2 regions of the Streptomyces sp. NPDC008150 genome follow, and region 2 is predicted to be linked to the other one. Evidence: predicted binding sites of a transcription regulator. Region 2 holds the regulator's gene; the other holds the start of a gene.
The links. The regulator HspR, encoded in region 2, represses chaperone genes until heat shock. The targets are predictions, from matches to a motif close to TTGAGNNNNNNNNNCTCAA.

Region 1: lon (endopeptidase La) is a predicted target of HspR. The motif match lies at 9,316-9,334, and genes of this name have one in related genera.

The regions. Positions count from the first base shown of each region.
Region 1 is NZ_JBIBHJ010000014.1:132,645-147,446, forward strand. It holds gene ACFZA0_RS29460 (DUF742 domain-containing protein) at 1-392, opposite strand, end outside; gene ACFZA0_RS29465 (roadblock/LC7 domain-containing protein) at 389-892, opposite strand; gene ACFZA0_RS29470 (nitrate- and nitrite sensing domain-containing protein) at 889-3,909, opposite strand; gene ACFZA0_RS29475 (protein phosphatase 2C domain-containing protein) at 4,269-5,057, shown strand; gene ACFZA0_RS29480 (MarR family transcriptional regulator) at 5,128-5,610, opposite strand; gene ACFZA0_RS29485 (GH25 family lysozyme) at 5,905-6,762, shown strand; gene lon (endopeptidase La) at 6,879-9,293, opposite strand; gene ACFZA0_RS29495 (spermidine synthase) at 9,792-10,469, shown strand; gene ACFZA0_RS29500 (response regulator) at 10,584-11,321, shown strand; gene ACFZA0_RS29505 (ATP-binding protein) at 11,318-12,424, shown strand; gene ACFZA0_RS29510 (multifunctional oxoglutarate decarboxylase/oxoglutarate dehydrogenase thiamine pyrophosphate-binding subunit/dihydrolipoyllysine-residue succinyltransferase subunit) at 12,751-14,802, shown strand, end outside.
Region 2 is NZ_JBIBHJ010000003.1:92,873-107,674, reverse strand. It holds gene ACFZA0_RS09775 (Imm51 family immunity protein) at 1-223, opposite strand, end outside; gene ACFZA0_RS09770 (YIP1 family protein) at 267-1,292, opposite strand; gene ACFZA0_RS09765 (FG-GAP-like repeat-containing protein) at 1,368-2,840, opposite strand; gene ACFZA0_RS09760 (heterodisulfide reductase-related iron-sulfur binding cluster) at 3,124-5,412, opposite strand; gene ACFZA0_RS09755 (MraY family glycosyltransferase) at 5,688-6,848, shown strand; gene dnaK (molecular chaperone DnaK) at 6,942-8,795, shown strand; gene grpE (nucleotide exchange factor GrpE) at 8,792-9,463, shown strand; gene dnaJ (molecular chaperone DnaJ) at 9,518-10,702, shown strand; gene ACFZA0_RS09735 (heat shock protein transcriptional repressor HspR) at 10,704-11,150, shown strand; gene ACFZA0_RS09730 (substrate-binding domain-containing protein) at 11,423-12,505, shown strand; gene ACFZA0_RS09725 (LuxR C-terminal-related transcriptional regulator) at 12,942-13,988, shown strand; gene ACFZA0_RS09720 (helix-turn-helix transcriptional regulator) at 14,016-14,802, opposite strand, start outside.

The DNA.
Region 1 (14,802 bases), on a different contig from region 2:
CTTTCCAGCAGTGCGCGTTCGGGGCGGCCCGTGCCATGCCCCGTACCGGTTCCGTACACACGGATCTTTCCCTGGTCCGCGAGGTCGCTGAGGAGGACCCGGACCACGCCGAGCGGCATCCTCAGCAGCGCGGCGATCTCGGCCACCGTGCGCATGCGGCGGCACAGTTCGACGATGGCCCGCATCTCCGGCATGACCCGCGTGGTGAGCGAGCCGTTGGGGAGTTCCTTCCGCTCCTCGGGTGCTTCGAGGGCGGCGACGAACGTCTCCACCAGCAGCACGTGGCCGAAGCGCGTCCGGCCGCCGGTGAGCGAGTAGGGGCGCACCCGGGCGGCCCGGCGTTCGCCGCCGCGGACCGGGAGCTGCTGCCTGGCCTCGCCGCCGGCGCTCATCGGGTGGCCTCCGCCGCGTCGGACTCCAGCGACTGCCGCAGTTCGCTGCGGAGTTCGGGGGTCAGGACGTGGCCGGCGCGGCCCACGAAGAGCGACATGTGGTACGCGACGACGCTCATGTCGCAGTCCGCCGTTCCGTGCACGCCGAGCAGGGAGCCGTCACTGATCGACATGACGAAGAGGCTGCCCTCCTCCATGGCGACCATGGTGTGCCTGACCCCGCCGAACTCCATCAGCTTCGCGGCGCCGACGGTGAGGCTGCCGATCCCGGAGACGAGGGTGGCGAGGTCGGCGGCGGAGCCGCGCGGGCCGCGGGGGCGCTCCGTGCTCGTCTCCCGCGCGTCGGCGTGGTGGCCGGCGTCGGAGGACAGGAGCAGGAGGCCGTCGGAGGAGACCACGGCGACCGCGTGGATGCCGGGCACCTCCTCGACCAGGTTGGTCAGCAGCCAGTGCAGATTGCGGGCTTCCCTGCTCAGACCGAAGGTACTGGGCGCGGTCAACTGCTTGCCTCCTCGACTGTGCCCCCCGTGGCTTCATCGGCTTGTGCTGTTCGTGCGCGCGGCACCCGGGCCTCGGCCCGCGCACCGGCGTCCGCGCCGGCGTCGGCGGCCGGCCCGGCGGGACCGGCTTCCGGCGCGGTGCGGTCGGCGATCTCGGCCTCCACCTCGCGGCGGCCGGCCTCCGCACCGCTCCGGAAGCCGCCCAGCCGGCGCCGCAGGGCGGCGGCGTCGACGGACCCGGTGCGCGGGCGCGGTGCCTCGGTGGGCGCGGTGATCTTCGGGGTGCGCTTGGGCAGGCCCTTTCCGGTGATCTGCTCCCGCGGCTCGTCGGCGACGGGCCCGCGCGGGTCGGGAACCCGCTCGTGCGCGTCGGGACCGATGGCGTAGGGGTCGGCGGCGGGTGCGGCGGGACCGGGGGCGGGGGGCCGTCCGGACGGGTCCGCCGCGGGCCGGGGCGCGGTCGGCGCCCCGGCGCTGTCCTCGGGCGTCGGGCCCGGGAGCAGGAGTTCCATCGTGGTCTCGGCGGGCCGCTCCGGCGCGGCGGCTGCCGAAGCCGCCTTGTCCGGCGCGGCGGCTTCCGAAGTCGCCTTGTCCGTACGGGAGTCGGCCGGACCGGAGGTCGCGTCCGGCGCCGCGGTGCCCGCGGGGGCGTCGCCATCGGGACCGGTCGCGCCGTCGGGACCGGTCGCGCCGTCGGGACCGGTCGCGCCGTCGGCGCCGGACCGGCGTACGGCCTGCTCCGCGAGGGCGACCAGCGGATCACCCTTGCCCGAACGGCCGCTCAGCACATTGGAGTTGGCCTCGGCGTCCGCGCCCGGCAGGGCGGTCGGCGGACCGCCCGCGAGGTGCTCGGTGCCGGGGACCGCGGACGCGGGCGCGGCGGCGAGCAGGGACGTCGGCAGGACGACGACCGCGGCCACCCCGCCCTGCCGCTGCTCGCGCAACTGCACGCGCGCACCGTGCCGGTGGGCGAGTCGGGCGACCACGTACAGGCCGAGGCCGAGGCCGTCCTCGTCCTCCTTCTCGTACCCGGCGTCCGGCTCGAACTCGGCGAGGCGGGTGTTGAGCCGGTCCATCCGCTCGGGGGTCGTGCCGATGCCCTCGTCCTGGACGGAGAGCATCACCTCGCCGTTCTGGAGCAGCCAGCCGGAGACCTCGACCGGGAGGTCGGGGGGCGAGAACGCCGTCGCGTTCTCCATGAGTTCGGCCAGCAGGTGGCTGAGGTCGTCGGCGGCGAACCCGGCGATGTGGGCGTGCGGCGGCAGCGCGGCGATGCGTACCCGCTCGTACCGCTCGATCTCGCTGACGGCCGCGCGTACGACGTCGACGAGCGGGACGGCGCCCGCGTGCTGGTGGCCGTGCTCGGTGCCGGCGAGGACGAGCAGGTTCTCGCTGTGACGGCGCATGACGGTGGCGAAGTGGTCGAGCTTGAAGAGGGTGGCCAGCCGGTCCGGGTCCTGCTCGCGCTCCTCCATGGACTCGATCACGGCGAGCTGCCGTTCGACCAGGCCCAGGGTGCGCAGCGCGAGGTTGACGAAGGTGGAGCCGATGCTGCTTCGCAGCCGTGCCAACTCCTGCGCGGAGGAGCTGAGTTCGGCGCGCAGTCCCTCGCGGGCGTCGGCCATGCTCTGGCGCTGCCCGACCAGGTGCTTGCGGTCGCCCTCCAGGGTGGTGACGCGTTCCTGGAGCGCGACGGCGTGCGCGTGCAGTGCGTTGACCGAGCGGACGACCTGGGCGAACTCGTCGTTGCGGCCGGTGAACCGGATCGGCTCCTCGGCCGCGGCGTCCTCGGCCCCGGCCAGCCGTGCGGAACCGATGCGCACGACGGCGAGCGGCCGGGTGAGGCTGCGGGCGAGGCCGGTGGCGATGCCGACGGCGACGAGCACGAGGGCGCCGAGGACCGCGATGCGGATCTCCAGCGCGGTGACGTCGTCGTCGCGCAGCTTCGCGAGGTCCGCGGTGCGGTGGTGGTAGAGGGAGGACTCGACGCCGCTCATCAGGTCCACGCGCCCGGTCAGCGCGGCGCTCGCCTTCTTGAGGCTGGTGGCGAGGTCGTCCTCGGACAGCTTGGGCTCGTCGGTGAGGGCGGCGAGGTACTTGTCGGCGGCGTCCGCGTCGGACCCGGTGACCGTGGAGTCGTAGTCGTCGCGGGCCGCTTCGGGCGCCGTGTCGCGGAAGTCGGCCAGGGCGGCGTCGGAGCGCAGCCGGGCCTGCTGGGCGGCGGCGCTGAGCGCGTCGCGCTGCTTGGTCTGGGCGGCCGTGGAGGCGGGCTCGGTGGACCAGATGCCGGTCATCGGGTCCATCACGCTCTGCGTGGCGTGCGGGACGCTGAGCGCGGCGAGCAGCAGGCCCCGGGCGGCGGCGGCCTGCTGCACCGCGCTGTCCAGCTCGGCGAGGGCGTGCGCGCCGGAGCCCGCGCGGGGCGGGGTCCGCTCGGCGAGGTCCTCGGCCACCTTGTGCAGTTCGGTGATGATCGCCGAGTAGGCGTCGTGCGCCTCCAGCGCGGTGCTCTTGCCCGTGAGGGCGGCACGCCGGACGGAGGCGATCTGCGTCAGGTCGGCGCGGACCCCGGCGGAGGTGTCCGTGTCGGCCCGCATCTCCTCGACCTGCCGGTCGACGCGCGCGCTGCGCTGCTCCGACGGCGCCTGGGACTTGGGGCGTCCGGCGGCGATGTACGAGGTGACCTCGTCGCGTTCGTCGGCGAGCGAGTGGGACAGCGTCAGGGCGTCCTCGGTCTGCTGACCGAGCGTCACGAGGTGCTGGGAGTCGCTGAGTTGGTCCGAGGCGGCGAGGACCGACGGGGCGCCCGCTCCGGCGACCGCGGCGGCCACCACGGCGACGGCCACGAAGAGCCGGTTGCGCACGTGCTTGGGGCGCCCCTTGCCGACAGGGGGCCCTTCGGGGGAGGCGCCGGGCGTGCCGGGCGGGGTGCCGGGCCCGCTTCCGGGTCCTCCGGGGGAGGCCGCCGTGCGCTTGCCTGTGCGCCGAAGCCGCGTCTTCTGCACCGGTGCTCGCATTCCTGTGTTCGTGTACCCGAGGGATCGGGTGACGTTGCGTCAGCGGGTGTGCGCACCCGGTACGGGTTTCCGACCCTTCCAGTGCCGGTGGGCAGTGGTCGCGCATCATCCGGCCCGCCACCCGAAGGAGTGAACCCCGTCCGGGAGTTGGCGGGCAAGTTCCTCCGGCGCCTGCCCGGGACGTGTCGCGGCATGCCGGTTGGACGTCGTGGTCATGCTTTGGCAAGATTCGCCGCCACGCTTTCCCGGACCGAATCATTCCACCGCATATCCGTCCGCTGACCTGCGAAACTGCGTCAATGCGCGGGCCGGCGGCGGGCTTTGACGCGGCTCGTGAAAGGCTCGTGCAGACTGGCCGGATGCGTACAGAACTTGTGTCGGAACCCGGTGAACCCACCCGCCCGAACGAGGACTTCGCGAGTCTCGCGCTCCCCGCGTCCGGCCAGGGTGGCGCCCTCGTGCTCCTGGACGGTGTGACACCGCCCCGGGACGGCACGGGCTGCCGGCACTCGGTGCCCTGGTTCACGGCCCGGCTGGGCGGCGCGCTGACCGAACTGACCGTTTCCCTCCCGGATGCGCCGCTGGCCGCCGTGCTGAGCGAGGCCATCGGGCGGACGGCGGATGCGCACGCCCACATTTGTGACCTTTCTCACCCGCGCACGCCGCAGGCGACGGTCGTGCTGGCGCGCTGGACGCCCCAGCAGGTCGCGTATCTCGTGCTGTCCGACTCGGTGCTGCTGGTCGAGGCGCCCGACGGCAAGGTGACGGCGCTCCTCGACGACCGCCTCGCACGCGTGCCGCGCGGCTCGCTGGTGAGCGACAGGGTGGCGGACGCGACGGTCCGCAACAAGGAGGGCGGCTTCTTCACCGCGGCGGCGGACCCGTCCGTGGCGGCCCGCGCGGTCACCGGCACGCTGCCGCGCTCCCGGGTGCGGGCCCTGGCGGCGCTGACGGACGGCGCGACCCGGTGGGTGGACAAGTTCGGGGCGGGCGACTGGGCGGACTGCTTCTCGGTGGTCCGCGAGGAGGGCCCGCAGGCCCTGGTGGACCGCGTCCGCCACCTGGAGCGCGCCGACGCGACCCGCCGCACGTACCTGCGCCGCAGCAAGACACACGACGACGCGACGGTGGTACTGGCGGAACTGTGAGGGGGGCGGGGGGCGGTCCCCGGTCGGGACGCCCCGGGGTACGAGCGGAAGCCGCGGACCGGACCGCGGCCTACTTCTCCATCCCCTGGTTCAACTGCCCCAGCAGACGCGCCAGTTCGGCGACCTCCGGGCGGTCCCAGTGGGAGAGCATGCTGACGTAGCGGGCGCGGCGGGCGTCGCGGACGCTGCCGACCCTGCGCCGGCCCTCGTCGGTGAGGCGGACCAGCCAGGCGCGGCCGTCCGCCGGGTCGGGCTCGCGGGCGACCAGGCCCAGGTCCTCCAGGGCGCGGAGCTGGCGGGACATGGTGGCGCGGCCGACGCCGACGTACGCGGCGAGGTCGGTCGCGCGTACGCCGCCGCACTCGTCGAGGCGGACCAGCAGGCCGTACGCCGCCGACTCCAGGTCCGGGTGGACCTCGCGGGCCATCTCGCCCTGGCTGGCGCGGGCGCGGCGCAGGAACAGCGTCAGTTCGCGTTCCAGCGAGAGGAACTCCTGATCCGGCCCGCCCCGCGCCGCACCGTCCCGCTCCGCGCCGTCTGCGTCTTCGTGCACGTCGGCCCCTGCCTCGGTTTCGCTGTGCTGAAAGTTTCCGCCACGCACCTCGATAGACGCAGCTCGGTCAGTATTTCGCAGGAGTAGACCAACGGCAGACCCCGGACCCCCTTCCGACCCGGGGTCTACGTGCGTAGCGTCGACGCCGCTCGACCGAAATGCCGTGCCCATGACAACGACGCCAAGGGCGGGGCCGGGGATCGCCGCGCCCGTCGCGCGGCTCCGCGGCCGGCCCGCCGGGCACGTCCCCCCACCGATCTCCACCGAGCACCACCGAGTCTTCGGAGGCACGATATGCCCGTGCACAGATCCGGACCGGCCCGAATCCGACGCCTCACCGTCGCGGGAATCCTGCTCACCGCCTTCTCCCTACTCACCGTCCTCCCCTCCGCCGCCCTCACCCCCACGGGCGCCGACGGCCCGGCGCGCGGCACGGCCGACGTACCGGCCCGGGGCTCCGCCTACATGGGCATCGGCGTCTCGGCGCACGACGGCCGCAGCGGCGCGCCCGTCGGCCAGGACGCCACCCAGACGGAGGGGGTGGACGTCGCGAGCTACCAGAGCTCCGTCGCCTGGCCCACCCTCTGGAGCGCCGGCACCAAGTGGGCCTACACCAAGGCCACCGAGGGCACGACCTACACGAACCCCTACTTCTCCTCGCAGTACAGCGGCGCCTACAACACCGGGATGATCCGCGGCGCCTACCACTTCGCCACCCCGGACACCTCGACCGGCGCAACGCAGGCCAGTTATTTCGTCGCGCACGGCGGCGGCTGGTCCAAGGACGGCCGGACGCTGCCCGGGGTGCTCGACATCGAGTGGAACCCGTACGGCGCGTCCTGCTACGGCCTGTCCGCGAGCGGGATGGTCAGCTGGATCAGCTCCTTCCTGAACCAGTACAAGGCGCTCACCGGCCGGGACGCGGTGATCTACACCGCCACCAGCTGGTGGACGCAGTGCACCGGGAACTACGCCGGTTTCGCCGGCACCAACCCGCTGTGGATCGCCCGGTACGCCTCCGCCCCGGGCACCCTGCCGGCCGGCTGGTCCGTCCAGACGATGTGGCAGTACACCTCGACGGGCGCCACGGTCGGCGACCACGACAAGTTCAACGGCGCGCTGGACCGCGTCGTCGCGCTCGCCAACGGCTGACACCCATCCCGGACACGGCGCGGCCCCCGCCGCGGAGCCTTCAACTCCGCGGCGGGGGCCGCCTTCTCACCGGTCGCGTCCGTCACGCCGCCACCGGCGTCCCACGGGCGGCCGCGTCACGCGGCCACCGGCACCTCGGTGCTCGCGCCGTTCGTGGCGGGCGCGAGCGCCAGTTCCAGCACCTGCCGGACGTCCGTCACGGCGTGGACGTCGAGCTTGTCCAGCACCTCCGCGGGGACGTCGTCCAGGTCGGGCTCGTTGCGCTTGGGGACGATCACCGTGGTGATGCCCGCCTGGTGCGCGGCGAGCAGCTTCTGCTTCACCCCGCCGATCGGCAGCACCCGGCCGGTCAGCGACACCTCGCCGGTCATGGCCACGTCCGTGCGGACGAGCCGGCCGGAGAGCAGCGACGCCAGCGCGGTCGTCATGGTGACGCCGGCGCTCGGGCCGTCCTTGGGGACCGCGCCCGCCGGGAAGTGGATGTGCACGCCCCGGTCCTTCAGGTCGCCCACCGGGAGCTCCAGTTCGGCGCCGTGCGAGCGCAGGAAGCTCAGCGCGATCTGCGCCGACTCCTTCATCACGTCGCCGAGCTGGCCGGTGAGGGTCAGACCCGCCGCACCCGTCTCCGGGTCGGCCAGCGACGCCTCGACGTAGAGGACGTCGCCGCCGGCGCCCGTGACCGCGAGACCGGTGGCCACGCCGGGCACCGACGTGCGGCGCTCGGAGGGGTCCTGCGCGGACTCGGGCACGTGGTGCGGCCGGCCGATCAGGTCCCGCAGGTCGCCGTCGGTGACGGTGAACGGCAGTTCCCGCTCGCCCAGTTCGTGCTGCGCCGCGATCTTGCGCAGCAGCCGGGCGACCGACCGCTCCAGGGTGCGCACGCCGGCCTCGCGCGTGTACTCGCCGGCCAGCTTGCGCAGCGCCCCGTCGTCGATGGTGACCTCGTCCGCCTTCAGACCCGCCCGCTCCAGCTGGCGCGGAAGCAGGTGGTCGCGGGCGATGACGACCTTCTCGTCCTCGGTGTAGCCGTCCAGACGGACCAGCTCCATACGGTCGAGCAGCGCCTCCGGGATGGCCTCCAGGACGTTCGCCGTCGCGAGGAACACGACGTCGGACAGGTCGAGTTCGACCTCCAGGTAGTGGTCGCGGAAGGTGTGGTTCTGCGCCGGGTCGAGGACTTCGAGCAGGGCCGCGGCCGGGTCGCCGCGGTAGTCGGAGCCGACCTTGTCGATCTCGTCGAGCAGGACGACCGGGTTCATCGAACCGGCCTCCTTGATCGCGCGGACGATGCGGCCGGGCAGCGCGCCGACGTAGGTGCGCCGGTGCCCGCGGATCTCCGCCTCGTCGCGCACGCCGCCGAGGGCGACACGGACGAACTTGCGGCCCATGGCGTGGGCGACGGACTCGCCGAGCGAGGTCTTGCCGACGCCGGGAGGTCCGACGAGGGCCAGCACCGCGCCGCCGCGGCGTCCGCCGACGACGCCGAGACCGCGGTCGCTGCGGCGCTTGCGCACCGCCAGGTACTCGGTGATCCGCTCCTTCACGTCCTGGAGTCCGGCGTGCTCGGCGTCCAGGACCTGCTTGGCGCCCTGGATGTCGTACGCGTCCTCGGTGCGCTCGTTCCACGGGAGTTCGAGCACGGTGTCGAGCCAGGTGCGGATCCAGGAGCCCTCGGGGGACTGGTCGCTGGACCGCTCCAGCTTCTCGACCTCCTTGAGGGCCGCCTCGCGGACCTTCTCGGGCAGGTCGGCGGACTCCACGCGGGCGCGGTAGTCGTCGGACTCGTCGCCCTCCTGCTCGCCGTTGAGGTCGCGCAGCTCCTTGCGGACGGCTTCGAGCTGGCGGCGCAGCAGGAACTCGCGCTGCTGCTTGTCGACGCCCTCCTGGACGTCCTTGGCGATCGTCTCGGCCACGTCCTGCTCGGCGAGGTGGTCGCGCAGCTGCTGGGTGGCGAGCTTCAGCCGGGCCACCGGGTCGGTGGTCTCCAGCAGCTCGATCTTCTGTTCGGTGGTGAGGAAGGGCGAGTAGCCCGAGTTGTCGGCGAGCGTGGAGACGTCGTCGATGGCCTGCACACGGTCGACCACCTGCCAGGCGCCGCGCTTGCGCAGCCAGGCGGTGGCGAGGGCCTTGTACTCCTTCACCAGTTCGGTCACCGAGCCGGGCAGCGGGTCGGGCAGGGTCTCCTCCACGAGGGTGCCCTCCACCCACAGCGCGGCACCCGGCCCGCTCGTACCGGCGCCGACGCGGACGCGGCCGCGCGCGCGGATCAGCGCGCCGGGGTCGCCGTCGGCGAGGCGGCCGACCTGCTCGACGGTGCCGAGCACGCCGGTGCCCGCGTGGCTCCCGTCGATGCGTGGCACCAGCAGGACGCGTGGCTTGCCGGGCTCGGAACGGGCGGCGGCCTGTGCGGCCTCCACCGCGGCCCGTACCTCGGAATCACTCAGGTCCAGCGGGACCACCATTCCGGGCAGCACGACCTCGTCGTCGAGCGGCAGCACGGGCAGGGTGAGCGGTGTGGACGTCGATGCCATGATCTCCCCTTTGGCAGTCAAGTTGAGCTATGCCGACTCAATGCTCGGGGAGGGCCGAATGTTCCCCACCGGGCGTTCGCTGTGAGCGATCACCGTGAGGCCACCCGGAAAGGGCAGGTCGGCGACGGTACGAGCGCCGTCGCGCGGTGCCGTCCGGGACGGTGCCGCGCTGCCGGCGCCCTGCCTGGGACGACAACCACGCCGGGCGCCGAAGTCATCCCGGGGAGGCGGCGGCCGGGCCCCGCAGGGCGCGCGGCGGCGCCCCCTTCGGGCGGGCGCCCCGCGGTCACGGCGTCCCGCCACCCGCCATTCGGGCCGGTGGCCGGATCAACACGGCATCGCGCAACGGGAGTTGCACCTGGCGGCCACCGCACCGCCGCACCCGGCACCCTCCTGGACCACCGGGGCGCCGCGCACGCCCCGCCGTACCGGCGCGGCAGAAGCCCGCGGCGGGAAAACAACCACCCGGCCCGCGGCCCCCTTTGGCAGGATGGACGGATGACCGCCTCGTACGACACCCCGGTTGTGCTGGACCGTCGGCAGGGTCCGTACGGCGAGGTCGTGCTGCGGCGCCACGGCGCGCTGTTGCAGATCATCGCCAACGGGTGCTTCCTGATGGACACTTCGGACGGCCGCTCGGAACGCCTCCTGGTGGACGCCGCCCGCGACGCCCTCGACGCGCGTCCCGCGCCGCACCTGCTGATCGGCGGCCTCGGCGTCGGGTTCTCGCTCGCCCACGCCGCGGCGGACCCGCGCTGGGGCCGGATCACGGTGGTCGAGCGCGAACACGCGGTCGTGGACTGGCACCGGGACGGCCCGCTGCGCGAACTCTCCGCGGGCGCGCTCGCCGATCCCCGCACCGAGATCGCCGAGGCGGACCTCCTCGCACATCTGGGTGAGAGATCCACCACGTACGACGCGCTGTGCCTGGACATCGACAACGGCCCCGGCTGGACCGTGACCGAGGACAACGAGGGCCTCTACTCCCCCGCCGGACTGACCCTCTGCGCCGGGGCGTTGACGCCCGGAGGGGTCCTCGCGGTGTGGTCCGCGCAACCCTCGCCGGAATTTGAAGGAACCTTGCGGAATGCCGGGTTCCAACACGTGCGTACCGAAGAGATCCGTGTTGCCCGGGGCGTACCGGACGTCGTGCATCTCGGCGTACGACCTGGATAGCCGTGAGGGTGTTACTCCCCGTACGCTGCTCACCTGGCGCCGATCATTCAAGCGTCAATTGCAGTCAAAGGGATCACCCCACGGGTTCCGGAAAGCACACAGCAGGGGCGGGCGATGGAGCAGACACAGACCTCCCACAACGGCACGACGGCCACCACCGGCGCACAACGCCGCGTCCTGGTGGTCGAGGACGACCCGACGATCGTGGACGCCATCGCGACCCGCCTGCGCGCCGAGGGATTCCTCGTGCAAACGGCGGGCGACGGTCCGGCGGCGGTCGACACAGCGGAGGCCTGGCAGCCCGACCTGCTCATCCTCGACATCATGCTGCCCGGCTTCGACGGGCTGGAGGTCTGCCGCCGCGTGCAGGCCCAGCGCCCGGTGCCGGTGATGATGCTCACCGCGCGGGACGACGAGACGGACATGCTGGTGGGCCTCGGCGTCGGTGCCGACGACTACATGACGAAGCCGTTCTCGATGCGCGAACTGGCCGCCCGCGTGCACGTGTTGCTGCGCCGCGTCGAGCGGGCCGCACTGGCCGCCACGACGCCGCGCTCCGGCATCCTGCGCCTCGGCGAGCTGGAGATCGACCACGCGCAGCGCCGCGTCCGGGTGCGCAGCGAGGACGTGCACCTGACGCCCACGGAGTTCGACCTCCTGGTGTGCCTGGCGAACACGCCCCGCGCGGTCCTCTCCCGCGAGCAGCTGCTCGCGGAGGTGTGGGACTGGGCGGACGCCTCCGGCACCCGGACCGTCGACAGCCACATCAAGGCGCTGCGCCGGAAGATCGGCGCGGAACGCATCCGCACCGTGCACGGTGTGGGTTACGCCCTGGAAACGCCGACCCCATGAGCGACGGGCCGGCCGCACGGAGGAACCCGGGCAGACCCTGGGGTGGCGTTCGCCCGTTCTCGATCAAGACCAAGCTCCAGGCGCTGGTCGTCATCTCGGTGCTCATCACCACCGGTCTGCTGATGATCGCGGTGCGCACCGAGACGGAGCTGCGCTTCATCACGGTCTTCTCCATGATCGCCACGCTGCTGATCACCCAGTTCGTGGCGCACTCGCTGACCGCGCCGCTGGACGAGATGAACACGGTGGCCCGCTCGATCTCGCACGGCGACTACACCCGGCGGGTGCGCGAGAACCGGTGGGACGAGCTGGGCGACCTGGCGCAGACCATCAACCGCATGGCGGACGACCTGGAGGCGCAGGACCGCCAGCGCAAGGAGCTCGTCGCGAACGTCTCCCACGAGCTGCGCACCCCCATCGCCGGGCTGCGCGCGGTGCTGGAGAACGTGGTCGACGGTGTCTCCGCCGCCGACCCGGAGACCATGCGGACGGCCCTGAAGCAGACGGAGCGGCTCGGCCGCCTCGTCGAGACGCTGCTGGACCTGTCCCGCCTCGACAACGGCGTCGTCCCGCTGCGGATGCGCCGCTTCGAGGTGTGGCCGTACCTGTCGGGCGTGCTGAAGGAGGCCAACATGGTCGCCTCGGCCCGCGCCGGCATCGCCTCCGGCTCCGGCAGCCACACCCGCACCGACGTCCATCTGCACCTCGACGTGACGCCGCCGGAGCTGACCGCGCACGCGGACCCGGAGCGCATCCACCAGGTCGTCGCCAACCTCATCGACAACGCGGTCAAGCACAGCCCCCCGCACGGCCGGGTCACCGTGAAGGCGCGCGGCGGCCCGCAGCCGGAGTCGCTGGAACTGGAGATCCTCGACGAGGGGCCGGGCATCCCGCGCTCCGAGTGGCGGCGCGTCTTCGACCGCTTCAACCGCGGCAGCGTGGCCGCCCCGCACGGCCCCGGCAGTGACGGCGGCACGGGCCTCGGGCTCGCGATCGCCCGGTGGGCGGTGGATCTGCACGGCGGCCGGATCGGTGTGGCCGAATCGGACCGAGGATGCAGGATTATCGTCACTCTCCCGGGGGCCTCGCGCGCCTCAAGTTGACGTAAAGTGCGGAGCGGAACGCCAAGATCCACAGTTGTCCCCCTGGGCGGACACGTGTGACCGGAACGTCCCCCGCACCCTGTCTGTGCTGGGACGACAGTGCGTGCCGCGGCCCGCCGCAGAGGTGGTGGGGAGATCGTCCGCGCGGCCCCCGTTCCGCAGTCGAACCACGCTTGTTTCCCGCCAATTCCAGCCCCGAAACGCTCTTCGCGATGTGACTTAGGCGACGTTGCACCTGCCCGACCTGACCATCGCGGTCCGGGAGGCGTAGCCTTTATTCCCGCTGTCCATCACCTTGTGAGAAGCGGAAGAGGGCGGTTACCGCCGTGTCGCCACAGTCCCCCAGTAACTCGAGCATCTCGACCGACGACCAAGCCGGGAAGAAGAATCCCGCTGCCGCGTTCGGTGCGAACGAGTGGCTCGTCGACGAGATCTATCAGCAGTACCTCCAGGACCCGAATTCGGTAGACCGCGCCTGGTGGGACTTCTTCGCCGACTACAAGCCGGGAGCGGCCGCCGCCGCGCCGGCTGCGGCGGGGACCGCGGCCACCGCCGCAGCGGCCGGCCAGGCGGCCGCGCCCGCCCAGGCGGCGCCGGCCCAGACGCCCGCCCAGGCGCCCGCGGCTCCGCAGCAGGCCGCCGCCCCGGCGCAGCCGGCCGCCAAGGCCGCTCCCGCCCCGGCGCCCGCCCGGCCCGCCGCCGCTCCGGCCGCGAAGCCGGCCGCCCAGGCGGCGCAGCCCGCGCAGCCGAAGGCCGCGCCCGCCGCCGAGGCGCCCGCGGGCCCGGACTTCGTGACCCTGCGCGGTCCCGCCGCCGCCGTGGCGAAGAACATGAACGCCTCGCTGGAGGTGCCGACGGCCACTTCGGTCCGCGCGGTCCCGGTGAAGCTGCTGTTCGACAACCGCATCGTCATCAACAACCACCTCAAGCGCGCCCGCGGCGGGAAGATCTCCTTCACGCACCTCATCGGGTACGCGATGGTGCAGGCCATCAAGGCCATGCCGTCCATGAACTGGCACTTCGCCGAGAAGGACGGCAAGCCCACCCTGGTCAAGCCGGAGCACGTCACCTTCGGCCTGGCCATCGACCTGGTGAAGCCGAACGGCGACCGCCAGCTCGTGGTGGCCGGCATCAAGAAGGCCGAGACGCTGAACTTCTTCGAGTTCTGGCAGGCCTACGAGGACATCGTCCGCCGCGCCCGCGACGGCAAGCTGACGATGGACGACTTCTCCGGCGTCACGGTCTCCCTGACCAACCCGGGCGGCCTCGGCACCGTGCACTCCGTGCCGCGCCTGATGCCCGGCCAGTCGGTCATCATGGGCGTCGGCTCGATGGACTACCCCGCCGAGTTCCAGGGCACCTCGCAGGACACCCTGAACAAGCTGGGCATCTCGAAGGTCATGACGCTCACGTCGACCTACGACCACCGCGTCATCCAGGGCGCCGCCTCCGGCGAGTTCCTGCGCATCGTCGCGAACCTGCTGCTCGGCGAGAACGGCTTCTACGACGAGATCTTCGAGGCGCTGCGCATCCCCTACGAGCCGGTCCGCTGGCTCAAGGACATCGACGCCTCGCACGACGACGACGTCACCAAGGCCGCGCGCGTCTTCGAGCTGATCCACTCCTACCGGGTCCGCGGCCACGTCATGGCCGACACCGACCCGCTGGAGTACCGCCAGCGCAAGCACCCCGACCTCGACATCATCGAGCACGGCCTCACCCTGTGGGACCTGGAGCGCGAGTTCGCCGTCGGCGGCTTCGCCAACAAGACGATGATGAAGCTGCGCGACATCCTCGGCGTGCTGCGCGACTCGTACTGCCGCACCACCGGCATCGAGTACATGCACATCCAGGACCCCAAGCAGCGCAAGTGGATCCAGGAGCGGGTCGAGCGCGCGCACTCCAAGCCGGAGCGCGAGGAGCAGCTGCGCATCCTGCGCCGCCTGAACGCGGCGGAGGCCTTCGAGACCTTCCTTCAGACCAAGTACGTCGGCCAGAAGCGGTTCTCCCTGGAGGGCGGCGAGTCCGTCATCCCGCTGCTCGACGCGGTCCTCGACTCGGCCGCCGAGTCCCGGCTCGACGAGGTCGTCATCGGCATGGCCCACCGCGGCCGGCTGAACGTCCTCGCCAACATCTGCGGCAAGTCGTACGCGCAGATCTTCCGCGAGTTCGAGGGCAACCTCGACCCGAAGTCGATGCACGGCTCCGGCGACGTGAAGTACCACCTGGGCGCCACCGGCACGTTCACCGGCCTGGACGGCGAGCAGATCAAGGTCACCCTCGCGGCGAACCCGTCCCACCTGGAGACGGTCGACCCGATCATCGAGGGCATCGTCCGCGCCCGCCAGGACATCATCAACAAGGGCGGCACGGACTTC
Region 2 (14,802 bases):
AGGCGAGGCGGTCGGCGAGCTCGGGGGCGTGGGCGTCGACGGCGGACCGGGCGGCGCCGGTCCAGGCGTAGCCGCCGCCCTCGTAGCCGTTCTCCTCGAACACGGCCGCCGCGGGGCCGCCCATGTGGGTGTCGGAGAGCATCAGGCAGTACGTGCCGGGTTTGTGGTCGTACTCGAAGAGGACCAGGGGCGCGAACGTCTCGCGGTCGTCGGGCGTCGTCATGGCGCGAGGGTAGGGGGAGGGACCGACACCCGCCCCCCGGCCCTCAGAGCGTGCCGAGCTTCAGGAGCGACAGCAGGGCGATGAGCTGGATCGCGGACGCGCCCAGTGCCTTCGGCCAGGGCAGGTCGTGCGAGCGGGAGACCATCATCGTCAGCAGCGCGCCCGCCGCGATCCAGGTGGCCCAGCCCAGGGCCTGGACGAACGTGGCGTCGCCGCCGAAGAACATCGCGAAGACCAGGCGGGGGGCGTCGGTCAGCGACATGATCAGCATCGACAGGCCGACCGTGGGCTGCCAGGCACCGTCGCCGCCGAGCTGGCGGGCGACCGTGTGGGTGACGACGCCGAGGACGAACGCGCTCAGCACCATCGCGACGCCGGTCGTCAGGACGATCGGGATCGCGTTGGAGAGGGTGGCGTTTATGGCGTCCTTGCGGGCGCCGTCGAAGCCGAAGACGGCGAGCAGGCCGTAGAGGAACGTGACGACGAGGGCGGGGCCCCACATCGTGTAGTCGCGCATCTGGAGGAACGTCTGCTGGGGCGCGAGGACGATCCCGCGCAGCAGGTCCTTCCAGTGCAGCCGCGGTCCGACCGGCGGCGCGGCCGCCTGGCCGGCGCGGTAGGTGTCGCCCTGGGTGTACTGGTCGTCGTCGCCGTTCACGGAGAACGCCTGGGTGTGCCCGGGGTTGTTGGCGGCGTACGGGTCGGGCGTGCCCTGGGGGTAGCCCTGCTGGTAGCCGCCGTTGCCGCCGCCGTCGCCGAAGTACTCGGGCTCGCCGCCGTACTGCTGCTGTCCGCCGTAGGGCTGCTGTCCGCCCCCGCCGTACTGCTGCTGACCTCCGCCGTACTGCTGCTGCCGCGGGTACTGGGGCGCGGACGCCTGGGGGTAGCCGTACGACTGACCCTGGGGCGCCTGCTGCCCGTGAGGAGGTTGCTGCGCGTGCGGGGTGCGGTCGCCTCGGCCGCCGCGTCCGTTCCTGAATCCAGCCACGTCCTCGAACGTACCCGCTCCCGCGAGGTCGCGTGCCGGGCCCGGGTGTCCGGGCCCGGCTTTGCGGCCGAGCTGTGACATCCCCCAGGGGATCCGGAGGCCGCCTCTCAGGGGCGTCTCAGGGTCTTCTCAGGGGTTGGTGCCGCGGGATGTGCCTCAGTTGGCGAAGTTGCCGCCGAGGTAGGGGTAGCCGGTGGTGGAGACGCCGACCGTGCTCGGGGAGATGGTGACGGCACCGGTGGTGACGATCTTCGTGCCGTTCGACTTCAGCATGAGGACCTGGCCGTTGTAGGCGTTCTCGGCGGAGCCGACGAGCAGGTCGGCGCGGCCGTCGCCGGTGACGTCGTCGAGCTTGACGTCGCTGCCGAAGAGGTCGCTCTTCTCGTCGGCGCCGGGTACGCCGGCCGTGCTCTGCGCGAAGCTCTGCGCGCCGGTGGTGGTGTTGATGCCGGTCGCGGAGCCGTAGAGGACCTCGACCATGCCCGCGTCGACGATCGAGCCCATGTTCTCGCCGGGGGCGCCCACGACGATGTCCTGGTAGCCGTCGCCGTTGACGTCGCCGAGGTCGATCTCCCAGCCGAACTGGTCGTTCTTCTCGGCGGTGCCGGGCACGTCGCCGGTGTTCTGCGTGATGCCCGCGACCGAGCCGGCGCCGGAGGCGCTGCCGTAGGTGATCCAGACCTTGCCGCCGTCGACGCCGCCGGGGAAGGTGACGCCGTCGTCGGTCTTGTTCCAGTACTGGCCGCTGACGATGTCGCCGTAGCCGTCGCCGTTGATGTCGCCGATGCCGGTGACCAGGCCGGCCTTGAGCGCTTGGGCGCCGGACGCCTTCAGGCCCGAAGCGGTGCCCGGGAGAAGGTAGTTGGTGTTCCAGCCGGAGTCGGTGACGGTCTCGTAGCCGTCGACGACCAGGTCGGTGCGGCCGTCGCCGGTGACGTCGCCCGCCGTGAGGTTCAGCGCGCCGACGCCGCCGCCCGTCTGGATCGGGGCCTTCACGGTGTAGCTGCCGAGGCCGCCCTTGCCGGCGGTGGTGATGCCGCCCTTGATGACGTACACGGTGGAGTTGCTGCTGCCGACGGCCAGGTCGGCCCTGCCGTCGCCGTCGAAGTCGCCGGCGGCGAGCGAGGAGCCCCAGTAGTCGTGGGCGCTCACCGCGGGGTCGGCGACGGTGACGGCCTTGCCGGTCAGGCCCTTGGCGGAGCCCCACAGCAGGCTGATCATGCCGCCGTCGGTGTCGCTGCCGACCTTCTCGGTGGGGGCGCTGACGACGAGGTCGTCGTAGCCGTCGCCGTTGAAGTCGGCGTAGGCGGTGCTGTAGCCGAACTGGTCGCCGGCCTCCGAGGTGCCGGGGACGCCGGTGGTGTTCTGGCTGATGGTGGAGCGGTGGGCGGACGAGACGCCCGAGGCGGAGCCGTACAGGGCCACGACCTGGCCGGCCGCCTTGTGGCCGCTGACGTAGGACTCGCTGGCGGCGGTGGCGACGTCGCCGATCCCGTCGCCGTTGAAGTCGGCCTGCGCGACGTGGGTCGCGTCGGCCGCGGTGGCGCCGGTGGCGGCGACGGTGAGCAGGCCGCCCGTCAGCGCGACCGTGGCGGCCGTGGCGAGGGCGAGCCGGAGCTGCTGGTGCATGCGGGTTCTCCTGAGCATGCGGGACGCCTGGTGGGCGTCCACAGTCGATGGGGTGCGGACCTGCCGCGTTCACCCGGAGTTGTCCGTGGGTTCGCGGCGTGGTCGGCGATCAGGAGACCTTTGTGGATCAACAAGGGTTGTACGGGAGTTCGGTTTTCCCTCGGGAGTTTTCGTGAACTCCGGGCGGGACGGTCCCCGTTGGACGGGTACGCGGAAGAGGCCGGGGCCGCCCGGGTGACGTGCACCCCGGGCGGCCCCGGCCTCTTGGTCCCGACTCGTCGTTCTACTGCGCCGGTTCGGGCTCCGGTTCCGGCGCGGGCTCGCTCTCCGCCTCGCCGGTGGGGTCGATCGGCGCGCGCACCGAGTCGAGCAGGAGCTGCGCGACGTCGACGACCTGCACGGACTCCTTCGCCTGGCCGTCGTTCTTCTTGCCGTTGACCGAGTCGGTCAGCATGACGAGGCAGAACGGGCAGGCGGTGGAGACGATGTCCGGGTTGAGGGAGAGGGCCTCGTCGACGCGCTCGTTGTTGATGCGCTTGCCGATCCGCTCCTCCATCCACATCCGGGCGCCGCCGGCGCCGCAGCAGAAGCCGCGTTCCTTGTGGCGGTGCATCTCCTCGTTGCGCAGACCGGGCACGCTCGCGATGATCTCGCGCGGCGGCGAGTAGATCTTGTTGTGGCGGCCCAGGTAGCACGGGTCGTGGTACGTGATGATGCCCTCGACCGGCGTCACCGGGACCAGCCGGCCCTCGTCCACGAGGTGCTGGAGCAACTGCGTGTGGTGGACGACCTCGTAGTCGCCGCCGAGCTGCGGGTACTCGTTGCCGATGGTGTTCAGGCAGTGCGGGCAGGTCGCGACGATCTTCTTGGCCGACTTCGGCTTCGCGGACTCGGGGAGCACCTTGCCCTCGTCGTCCGTCTCCTCGCCGAACGCCATGTTGAGCGCCATGACGTTCTCCATGCCGAGCTCCTGGAACAGGGGCTCGTTGCCGAGGCGGCGGGCGGAGTCACCGGTGCACTTCTCGTCGCCGCCCATGATCGCGAACTTGACGCCCGCGATGTGCAGCAGCTCGGCGAAGGCCTTGGTGGTCTTCTTCGCGCGGTCCTCCAGGGCGCCGGCGCAGCCGACCCAGTAGAGGTACTCGACCTCGGAGAGGTCCTCCAGGTCGCGGCCGACGACGGGGATCTCGAAGTCGACCTCCTTGGTCCACTCCAGGCGCTGCTTCTTCGCCAGGCCCCAGGGGTTGCCCTTCTTCTCCAGGTTCTTGAGCATCGTGCCCGCCTCGGACGGGAACGCGCTCTCGATCATCACCTGGTAGCGGCGCATGTCGACGATGTGGTCGACGTGCTCGATGTCGACCGGGCACTGCTCGACGCAGGCGCCGCAGGTGGTGCAGGACCACAGGACGTCGGGGTCGATGACGCCGTTCTCCTCGGCGGTGCCGATCAGCGGGCGCTCGGCCTCGGCGAGGGCGCTCGCGGGCACGTCCTTGAGCTGCTCCTCGGACGCCTTCTCCTCGCCCTCCATGGACTTGCCGCCGCCGGCCAGCAGGTACGGGGCCTTGGCGTGCGCGTGGTCGCGCAGCGACATGATCAGGAGCTTGGGGGAGAGCGGCTTGCCGGTGTTCCAGGCGGGGCACTGCGACTGGCAGCGGCCGCACTCGGTGCAGGTGGAGAAGTCGAGCAGGCCCTTCCAGGAGAAGTGCTCGACCTGGGAGACGCCGAAGACGTCGTCGTCGCCGGGGTCGGCGAAGTCGATCGCCTTGCCGCCGGACGTCATGGGCAGCAGGCCGCCGAGCGCGGTGCCGCCGTCGGCGCGGCGCTTGAACCAGATGTTCGGGAAGGCCAGGAAGCGGTGCCAGGCGACGCCCATGTCCGTCTTCAGCGCGACGGTGATCATCCAGACGAAGGACGTCCCGATCTTGATCATCGCGACCAGGTAGACGAGGTTCTGCACCGTGCCCGTGCTCAGCCCGCGGAACGCGACGACCAGCGGGTACGAGATCAGGTACGACGCCTCGTAGCCGTCGACGCCGTGCAGGACGCCTTCGAGACCGCGCAGCACCAGGATCGCGATGCCGATGATCAGGATGACGGCCTCGACGAAGTACGCCTGGCCGAAGTTGGAGCCGGCGAAGCGGGACTTGCGGCCGGGGCGGTCGGGGCGCGAGAGCTGGCGGATCACGATGAGCGTGAGGATGCCGAGCGTGGTCAGCGCGCCGATCAGTTCGGTGAAGACCTCCCACGGGGCCCACTCGCCGATGACCGGCAGCGCCCAGTCGGCCTGGAAGAGCTGGCCGAAGGCGGTGACCAGGGTCAGGACGAGGGAGAAGAAGCCCACCGCCACGAACCAGTGCGCGACACCGACGACGCCCCAGCGGTTCATCCGGGTGTGGCCGAGGAACTCCTTGGCCACGGTGACGGTGCGTTGCACCGGTTCGTCCGTACGGGTGCCGGCGGGCACGTTCTGTCCGAGCCGCACGTAGCGGTAGATCTGACCGATGGCTCGGGCGAACAGCGCGACGCCGACCACGGCCAGGACCAGCGACACGATGATCGCGGCGAGTTGCATGGGGGCTCCTCGGGCCTGCGAGGTGGTGCTCAACAGTTGCTTCGACAGTGATTACTAAGCGGTAACTTATGCGGTCCGTCTGAGACTACCCGTATCCCCTGTCGCACTGTAGCCAGGCGTGCGGTGATCTGTGTCGCTGAGGCTCGCCTGACCGGGCCGCGCCCGCCCGGCCGGGTCGGCGGCCCCTGCGCCACCCGGGGCCCGGAGCGGTGGCGCCACGCCGGTACGATCTCTGCTTTCGTCGCATATCGTGACATTCGGCTTAGCTTGGGGCGGTGATCTACGGGATCGTCGCCGCCACCACCGCCCTTCTCCTCGCCGCCGTCCTCGCCGCGCTGTTCCGCCGCCCCGCCCTGCGCCTGGGCCTCGTCGAACGCGGGCGCGGCGACCGGGGGCGCGGCCGTCCGGTGCCCCTGCTCGGGGGTGCCGCCGTGGTGCTCGCCACGGGCGCGGTCGCCGCGGCCGGCGAGTGGACGGGCCTCGCCCCGCTCGGCGGGGACACCGGACGGCTGCTGGTCGCGGCGGGCGGGGTCGCGCTGCTCGGCCTGGTGGCCGACGTGCGGCGCGTCAAGACCCGGTTCGTCCTCGCCGGCACGGCGGTCGCCGCCTTCTGCGCGGTGCCCTACGGGGAGACCGGCATCGGGCCGGGGCTGCTCGCGGCGGTGTGGACGGCGCTCGTCACCGTGGCGTTCCGCGGCCTCGACCACGCGGACGGGCTGGCCGGCACGGTCGGCGTGGTCACCGCGTTCGGGGTGGCCGCGTGCGCGGCGGCCGGGGCGATGGACGCGCCGGCGGTGCTGCTGAGCGTGCTCGCGGCGGCCCTGGCCGGCTTCCTCATGCACAACTGGCATCCCGCGCGCAGCGCGCTGGGGTCGTGCGGCTCCCTGTTCACCGGGTTCGTGCTCGCGGGCGCGGCCGTCGGGGTGCGGGGCGGGCACGGGGTCCTGTCCAGTGCCGGGGTGCTGTTCGCGCTCACCGCGGTCGCCTCGGCCGACGCCGCGCTCGTGCTGCTGTCGCGGCGGCTCGCGGGGCGGCCCGTCGCGCGGCGTTCCGCGGACCATCTCGCCCACCGGCTGCGGAAGTTGGGGCTCACCGCGCACGGCTCGGTCGTCGTCGTGGGGACGGGGGCGTTCTGCGGGGTACTCGTCGGTGTGCTCGTGCACGTCGGCTCGGCCGGCGCCACCGCCGCGGCCGGGGTGGCGGCCGTGGTGCCGGCCGGGGTGCTCGGGCTGCTGCGGGTTCCGGTGTACGGACCGCGCAGGGCGCCCGGCGGCGGAGTGGCCGCGGGTGCCGTCCCGGCGGCCGGGCGCGCCCCTCGCGCCCACCCCGCGGAGGGTGTCCGGGCCCCCTCCGGGCGACGGAATTCTGCGGTCCGCCCGCCCCGTGGTCCGGTGTCGTCGCAGGTCAGGGCTTCCTTGCGTGTAAGGAACGGATAAGACTTGAGTCTCCTTGACTCAGCTCTGTTGACGGCATCGCAGACGTGATGCACACTTGAGCCTGTTCCACTCAAGTCAGCTGGAGGAATTGACATGGCACGTGCGGTCGGCATCGACCTGGGCACGACGAACTCGGTCGTCAGCGTTCTGGAGGGCGGCGAGCCCACCGTCATCACCAACGCCGAGGGCGCCAGGACCACGCCGTCCGTCGTCGCCTTCGCCAAGAACGGTGAGGTGCTCGTCGGCGAGGTCGCCAAGCGCCAGGCGGTCACGAACGTGGACCGGACGATTCGTTCGGTGAAGCGTCACATGGGCACGGACTGGAAGATCGAGCTCGACGGCAAGAGCTTCAACCCGCAGCAGATGAGCGCCTTCATCCTGCAGAAGCTGAAGCGCGACGCCGAGGCGTACCTGGGCGAGAAGGTGGCCGACGCGGTCATCACCGTCCCGGCGTACTTCAACGACTCGGAGCGCCAGGCCACCAAGGAGGCCGGTGAGATCGCGGGCCTCAACGTCCTGCGCATCGTCAACGAGCCGACGGCCGCCGCCCTGGCGTACGGCCTCGACAAGGACGACCAGACGATCCTCGTCTTCGACCTCGGCGGCGGCACCTTCGACGTGTCGCTCCTGGAGATCGGTGACGGCGTCGTCGAGGTGAAGGCCACCAACGGCGACAACCACCTCGGTGGTGACGACTGGGACCAGCGTGTCGTCGACTACCTGGTGAAGCAGTTCCAGTCGGATCACGGCGTGGACCTGTCCAAGGACAAGATGGCCCTCCAGCGCCTCCGCGAGGCCGCCGAGAAGGCCAAGATCGAGCTGTCCTCGTCCACCGAGACCTCGATCAACCTGCCCTACATCACGGCGTCCGCCGAGGGCCCGCTGCACCTGGACGAGAAGCTCACGCGCGCCCAGTTCCAGCAGCTGACGGCCGACCTGCTGGAGCGCTGCAAGACGCCGTTCCACAACGTCATCAAGGACGCCGGCATCAACCTCTCCGAGATCGACCACGTCGTTCTCGTGGGCGGCTCGACCCGTATGCCCGCCGTCGCCGAGCTGGTCAAGGAACTGACCGGCGGCAACGAGGCCAACAAGGGCGTGAACCCGGACGAGGTCGTCGCCATCGGCGCGGCCCTCCAGGCCGGTGTGCTCAAGGGCGAGGTCAAGGACGTCCTGCTCCTCGACGTGACCCCGCTGTCCCTCGGCATCGAGACCAAGGGAGGGATCATGACCAAGCTCATCGAGCGCAACACCACGATCCCGACCAAGCGGTCCGAGATCTTCACGACGGCCGAGGACAACCAGCCGTCCGTCCAGATCCAGGTCTACCAGGGCGAGCGCGAGATCGCGGCGTACAACAAGAAGCTCGGGATGTTCGAGCTGACCGGTCTGCCGCCGGCCCCCCGCGGTGTCCCGCAGATCGAGGTCGCCTTCGACATCGACGCCAACGGCATCATGCACGTGACCGCGAAGGACCTGGGCACGGGCAAGGAGCAGAAGATGACCGTCACCGGCGGCTCCTCGCTGCCGAAGGACGAGGTCGACCGGATGCGCCAGGAGGCCGAGCAGTACGCGGACGAGGACCACCGTCGCCGCGAGGCCGCCGAGACCCGCAACCAGGGCGAGCAGCTCGTCTACCAGACGGAGAAGTTCCTCAAGGACAACGAGGACAAGGTCCCCGGCGAGATCAAGACCGAGGTGGAGGAGTCGCTCACCGAGCTGAAGGAGAAGCTCAAGGGCGAGGACACCGCCGAGATCCGCACCGCGACCGAGAAGGTCGCCGCCGTCTCGCAGAAGCTCGGCCAGGCCATGTACGCCGACGCCCAGGCCGCGCAGGCCGCGGGCGGCGAGGCCCCGGGCGCCGGTGCCCCCGGTGCCGGCCAGGCCGACGACGACGTCGTGGACGCCGAGATCGTCGACGACGAGCGCAAGGACGGTGCCGCGTGACGGAGGAGACCCCGGGCTTCGAGGAGAAGCCCGACGTCCCCTCCGGCGCCACCGCTGACGACGCCGAGCCGCAGGCCGCCCCCACTCCCGCAGCGGAGGAGGGGGCGGCCCCGGCCGGGGACGCGAGCCAGATCACGGCCCTGACGGCCCAGCTGGACCAGGTACGCACCGCGCTCGGTGAGCGCACCGCGGACCTCCAGCGGCTCCAGGCCGAGTACCAGAACTACCGCCGCCGCGTGGAGCGGGACCGGATCACGGTCAAGGAGATCGCCATCGCGAACCTCCTGACCGAACTCCTGCCCGTCCTCGACGACATCGGCCGCGCACGGGAGCACGACGAGCTGGTCGGCGGGTTCAAGTCCGTCGCGGAGTCGCTGGAGACGGTGGCCGCGAAGATGGGCCTCCAGCAGTTCGGCAAGGAGGGCGAGCCCTTCGACCCGACCGTGCACGAGGCGCTGATGCACAGCTACGCGCCCGACGTCACGGAGACGACGTGCGTGGCGATTCTGCAGCCGGGGTACCGGTTCGGCGAACGCACCATCCGCCCCGCGCGGGTGGCCGTCGCGGAGCCGCAGCCCGGGGCGGGCGCCAAGTCGGGCGACGAGGCGAACGGTTCGTCCGCCGAGGCGGACGGCGACAAGGAGAACGGTGGCCCGGACGAGGGCTGACGTCGGCCCCCGCGAGGGAGCCGGCACGTACGCAGGAGAGGAGGGACGTCGCGGATGAGTACCAAGGACTTCATCGAGAAGGACTTCTACAAGGTCCTCGGCGTCCCCAAGGACGCCACCGAGGCCGAGATCAAGAAGGCGTACCGGAAGCTCGCGCGCGAGTTCCACCCGGACGCCAACAAGGGCAACGCCAAGGCGGAGGAACGCTTCAAGGAGATCTCCGAGGCGAACGACGTCCTCGGTGACCCCAAGCGGCGCAAGGAGTACGACGAGGCGCGCGCCCTGTTCGGCAACGGCGGTTTCCGCCCGGGGCCGGGCGGCGCGGGCGGCGGCAACTTCAACTTCGACCTGGGCGACCTCTTCGGCGGCGCCCCGGGCGGCCAGGGCGCCGGCGGGTTCGGCGGCGGCGGTGGCATAGGGGACGTGTTCGGCGGTCTGTTCAACCGCGGCGGCGCGGGCGGTCCGCGCACCCAGCCGCGGCGCGGACAGGACATCGAGTCCGAGGTCACGCTCAGCTTCACCGAGGCGATCGAGGGCGCGACGGTGCCGCTGCGGATGTCCTCGCAGCAGCCCTGCAAGGCCTGTTCGGGCACCGGCGACAAGAGCGGCACCCCGCGTGTGTGCCCGACCTGCGTCGGCACCGGGCAGGTGGCGCGCGGTTCGGGCGGCGGCTTCTCGCTCACCGACCCGTGCCCCGACTGCAAGGGCCGCGGCCTGATCGCGGAGCACCCCTGCGAGGTCTGCCACGGCAGCGGCCGGGCCAAGTCCTCGCGCACGATGCAGGTGCGCATCCCGGCGGGCGTCTCCGACGGGCAGCGCATCCGGCTGCGCGGCAAGGGCGCCCCCGGCGAACGGGGCGGCCCGAACGGTGACCTGTACGTCGTCGTGCACGTGGACGACCACCCGGTCTTCGGCCGCAAGGACGACAACCTCACGGTGACCGTCCCGGTGACGTTCACCGAGGCCGCGCTCGGCGGCGACGTGCGGGTGCCGACGCTGGGCGGTCCGCCCGTCACGCTGAAGCTCCCGCCGGGCACGCCCAACGGGCGCACCATGCGGGCCCGCGGCAAGGGCGCGTTCCGCAAGGACGGGACCAGGGGCGACCTGTTGGTCACCGTCGAGGTGAGTGTTCCCAAGGACCTGTCGGGGAAGGCTCGTGACGCGCTCACGGCGTATCGCGAGGCGACCGCGGAGGAGGATCCGCGGGCGGAGTTGTTCCAGGCGGCGAAGGGAGCTTGAGATGGACGGCCGTCGGCGTAACCCGTACGAACTGACCGAGGAGTCCCCGGTCTACGTCATCTCGGTGGCGGCCCAGCTCTCCGGCCTGCACCCGCAGACCCTGCGCCAGTACGACCGTCTGGGACTCGTCTCCCCCGACCGCACCGCCGGGCGGGGCCGGCGCTACTCGGCCCGCGACATCGAACTCCTGCGCCAGGTGCAGCAGTTGTCGCAGGACGAGGGCATCAACCTCGCCGGCATCAAGCGGATCATCGAGCTGGAGAACCAGGTCGCCGCGCTCCAGGCCCGCGCCGCGGAGCTGGAGTCGGCGCTGGACGGCGCCGCGGCCGCGATGCGCCAGCGCGAGGCCGCCGTGCACGCCTCCTACCGACGGGACCTCGTCCCGTACCAGGAGGTCCAGCAGACCAGCGCGCTGGTGGTGTGGCGGCCCAAGCGGCCGCAGGACTGACCCCGTTGTGAGGGGCCCGGAGGTTCGTGACGAACCTTTGGGCCCCTTTCGGGTGTGACGGCACCGCCCGGCGCGCTCCGGGCCCCGGAACGGGCCCTCAACCATTCCCCCCGGCGGGCGGAACCGAACGTGATGTTGTCATCTCGTTAAGTGGTTCCGCTTGACTCCGGGGACCGTTGCCAAGTTGGCTTTTGAGACATCTGGGCCGCAATGCTGCGCCCGCGTCGAAAGGCACAGAAGTGAGCACCCGCATGCGTCGTACCGCCATATCCATGGCAGCGTCCACCATGGTCCTCTCGCTCGCCGGATGCGGCGCCCTGGGTGTGGGCGGGGGCGGCAGCGACGCGAGTTCGTCCAAGGGCAACGACATCGCCGTGGGCCTGCTGCTGCCCGAGAAGGCCAACTCGCGCTACGACAAGTTCGACTACCCCATCATCAAGAAGCAGGTCGCCTCCCTCACCAAGAACCAGGGACGCGTGGCCTACGCCAACGCCGACCAGGACGCGGACAAGCAGGCCGACCAGATGCAGCAGATGATCGACACGAAGGTCGACGTCATCCTGCTCGACGCGGTCGACTCCCACGCCATCGCCGGCGAGGTCAAGAAGGCCAAGGCCGCCGGTATCCCGGTCATCGCCTACGACCGCCTCGCCGAGGGTCCCATCGACGCGTACATCTCCTTCGACAACGACCTCGTGGGCGAGGTGCAGGGCCGCTCGCTGCTGGAGGCGCTGGGCGCCGGCAGCGAGAACGACAAGATCGTGATGATGAACGGGTCGCCCACCGACCCCAACGCCAAGCAGTTCAAGGAGGGCGCGACCTCCGAGCTGAGCGGCAAGGTGAAGGTCGCCGCGTCGTACGACACCAAGGACTGGGACCCCAAGAACGCCGAGGCCAACATGGCCGCGGCGATCCGCGAGGTCGGTGCGTCCAACATCGCGGGCGTGTACTCCGCCAACGACGGCATGGCCGGCGGCATCATCAAGGCGCTGAAGGCCGCGGGCGTGACCGACATGCCGCCCATCACCGGCCAGGACGCCGAACTCGACGCGGTGCAGCGCATCGTCACCGGCGAGCAGTACATGAGCGTGTACAAGTCCTACCCGCAGGAGGCCGAGAACGCCGCCGAGATGGCGGTCTCCCGGGTCCAGGGCAAGGACATCCAGTTCGACTCCCTGACCCGTGACACGGTCGACAGCCCGACCCAGAAGAAGATTCCCGCCCAGCTGGTCTCCGTGGTCGAGCTCACCAAGGACAACATCAAGGACACCGTCGTCGCCGACGGCATCTACAAGGTGTCCGACATCTGCACGGCGGCGTACAAGTCGGCGTGCGCCGAGGACGGCCTGAAGTAGCGCCTCCGGGCCACCGGCCGAGGCGCACGGGCCGCGCGTCCGCATCCGCGCGGGGCGTGCGCGGGAGCGTGTGAACGCCCTTTCCTGCGACGTGTATGCGTCGAATATCAACCCGGGCCCGGCCGCCGCCTGCCGGGCCCGCGGGCATCCGATTCCCGTGCGCCGGGGCCGGGTTCGGGACCCGGCACGCGTGTACGCGCTGCCCGAACGGGCAGCCTGGCCCGTACGGCGCCCGGTTCGCCGGGCGCCCGCGGCGGCCCGGCACGGCCATTCCCGCCGGGCCCGAACCCTCCCAACACGCCTGCTGCGCAAGGGAAATGGGGTGCCCGACGGGTGGTTTCCGGCTACCGGCCGAGGGGGAGCCGTGTTGCGGAGCCCGTTCGGTCCGCGCATAGTGGCGCTGCGGATGAGGCGGGAACCGGGGGTGGAATGGGCCATGGCCGGGCACGGGACGGACGAGCATCCACACGGTGCTGACCGGCTCTGCGAGGCCGGGGATCGTGTGTATTCCCGAGCCGTGCGGCGGGGCCGAGTGCTGCGCGGGGACGCCGAGCCGGTGCCCTGCCTGGTGGAACTCGCGCTGCTGCACCCCGACCCCGACGACATGGGCTGGCTGGTGCCGACCTCCCCGCAGGAGGTCATGACCCGGCTGCTGCGCGAGGTCCACGCCGAGGTCAGCGAGAGCCGTCAGCGGCTGGGTTCCGCGGTCAGTGCCTTCGAGTGGTACGCCGGGCTCGGCCGTCCCGAGGCCGCCGTGAGTGCCGAGGGTTCCGCGATCCGCGTCCTGGACGGGCTCGCCCGCATCCAGGCCGCCATGGACGCCGCGACGCAGGCCTGCACCACCGAGGTGCTGACCGTGCAGCCCGGCGGCATCCGGCGCGAGGACGAGCTGTCCGAGGGGCTGCACCGGGCGCTCGCCCTGCGGGGGCGGGGCGTGCGGATGCGGGACCTGTACACGCACGTCGCCCGGCACGGCCAGGGGCTGCTCAACTACCTGGAGCTGATGGGCGACACGGTCGAGGCCCGCACCCTCGACGAGGTCATCGACCGGCTGATCCTGTTCGACCGCACGGTGGCCTTCATCCCCGCGAACGCCGACCGCACCATGGCCCTCGAACTGCGCCACCCCGGCCTCGTGGAGTACCTCTGCACGGTCTTCGACCGGCTGTGGCGCCTCGCGATCCCACTGACCGCGCCGCTGCCCGACACCGGCATCGAGGGCATCTCGCACCGCGAGCAGTCCATCGCCGCGCTGCTCGCCGAGGGCCACCAGGACGCCGTGATCGCCGAACGCCTCGGCATCAGCGTGCGCACCTGCCGCGCCCACATCGCCCGCCTCTCGGAGACGCTGGGCGCCGCCAGCCGTACCCAACTCGGCGTGCGCATCGCCCAGGTGGGCCTCGACGGCCGCCGCGGCACCGCGGGGACGGAGCCGGAGACCCCGGTGCGGGTCCCGGACCGGGAGTCCCCGACGGCCCGGTGAGCCGGCCGGGCCGGCCGGTCCGGGAGGCTACAGGTCGTTGCCCAGGATGCCCGACTGCGCGATCAGGAAGCCGAGTTGGGCCCTGCTGCCGCTGCCCAGGGCCGTCGCGAGCTTGGCGATGTGGGCGCGGCACGTGCGCACGTTCATGCCCAGGCGGCGCGCTATCGCCTCGTCGACGTGGCCCTCCACGAGGAGCTTGGCGATCGAGTGCTGGATGTTGGTGATGCCGTCGGGCGCGGTCTCGTAGGGGGCGCCGGCGGTGAGCGGGACCGCGCGGTTCCACATGAACTCGAAGACCTTGATCAGATAGCGGATCAGGCCGGGCTGCCGCAGCTCCAGGGCCACCTGCTGGTCGTCGCGGGTGGGGATGAAGGCCACCGTCTCGTCGCAGATGATGAGCCGTTCGACGAGTTCGTCGATGGTGCGGTACTCGACCTTGCCGTTGGCGAGCTGGCCCACGTAGGCCAGCTTCTCCTGGTTGTAGCGGGCGGTGTGCTGGTACAGGGTGCGGATGCGCACGCCGCGTTCGGTCAGCGGGCGGTCGCGCTCCAGGCCGCGCAGCAGGCTGCGTTCCGAGTACCGGTCGCTGGGCTGCACGGTGAGCACCTCGGTGCGGCACTGGGTGGTGGCCAGGTTGAGGGCGGCGTTGATGCGTTCGCCGCCCTCCAGCACGGTGATCGAGTCGGTGGAGGACGCCGGCTGGGTGCTGAGCGCCATGAACGGCTCCAGCGCCTGGGCCAGTTCGACGGACAGCCGCCTGCGTTCGGTGATCTCCCGCTCTATGGGGTTGAGTTGGCGGGCCAGCGCGACCGGC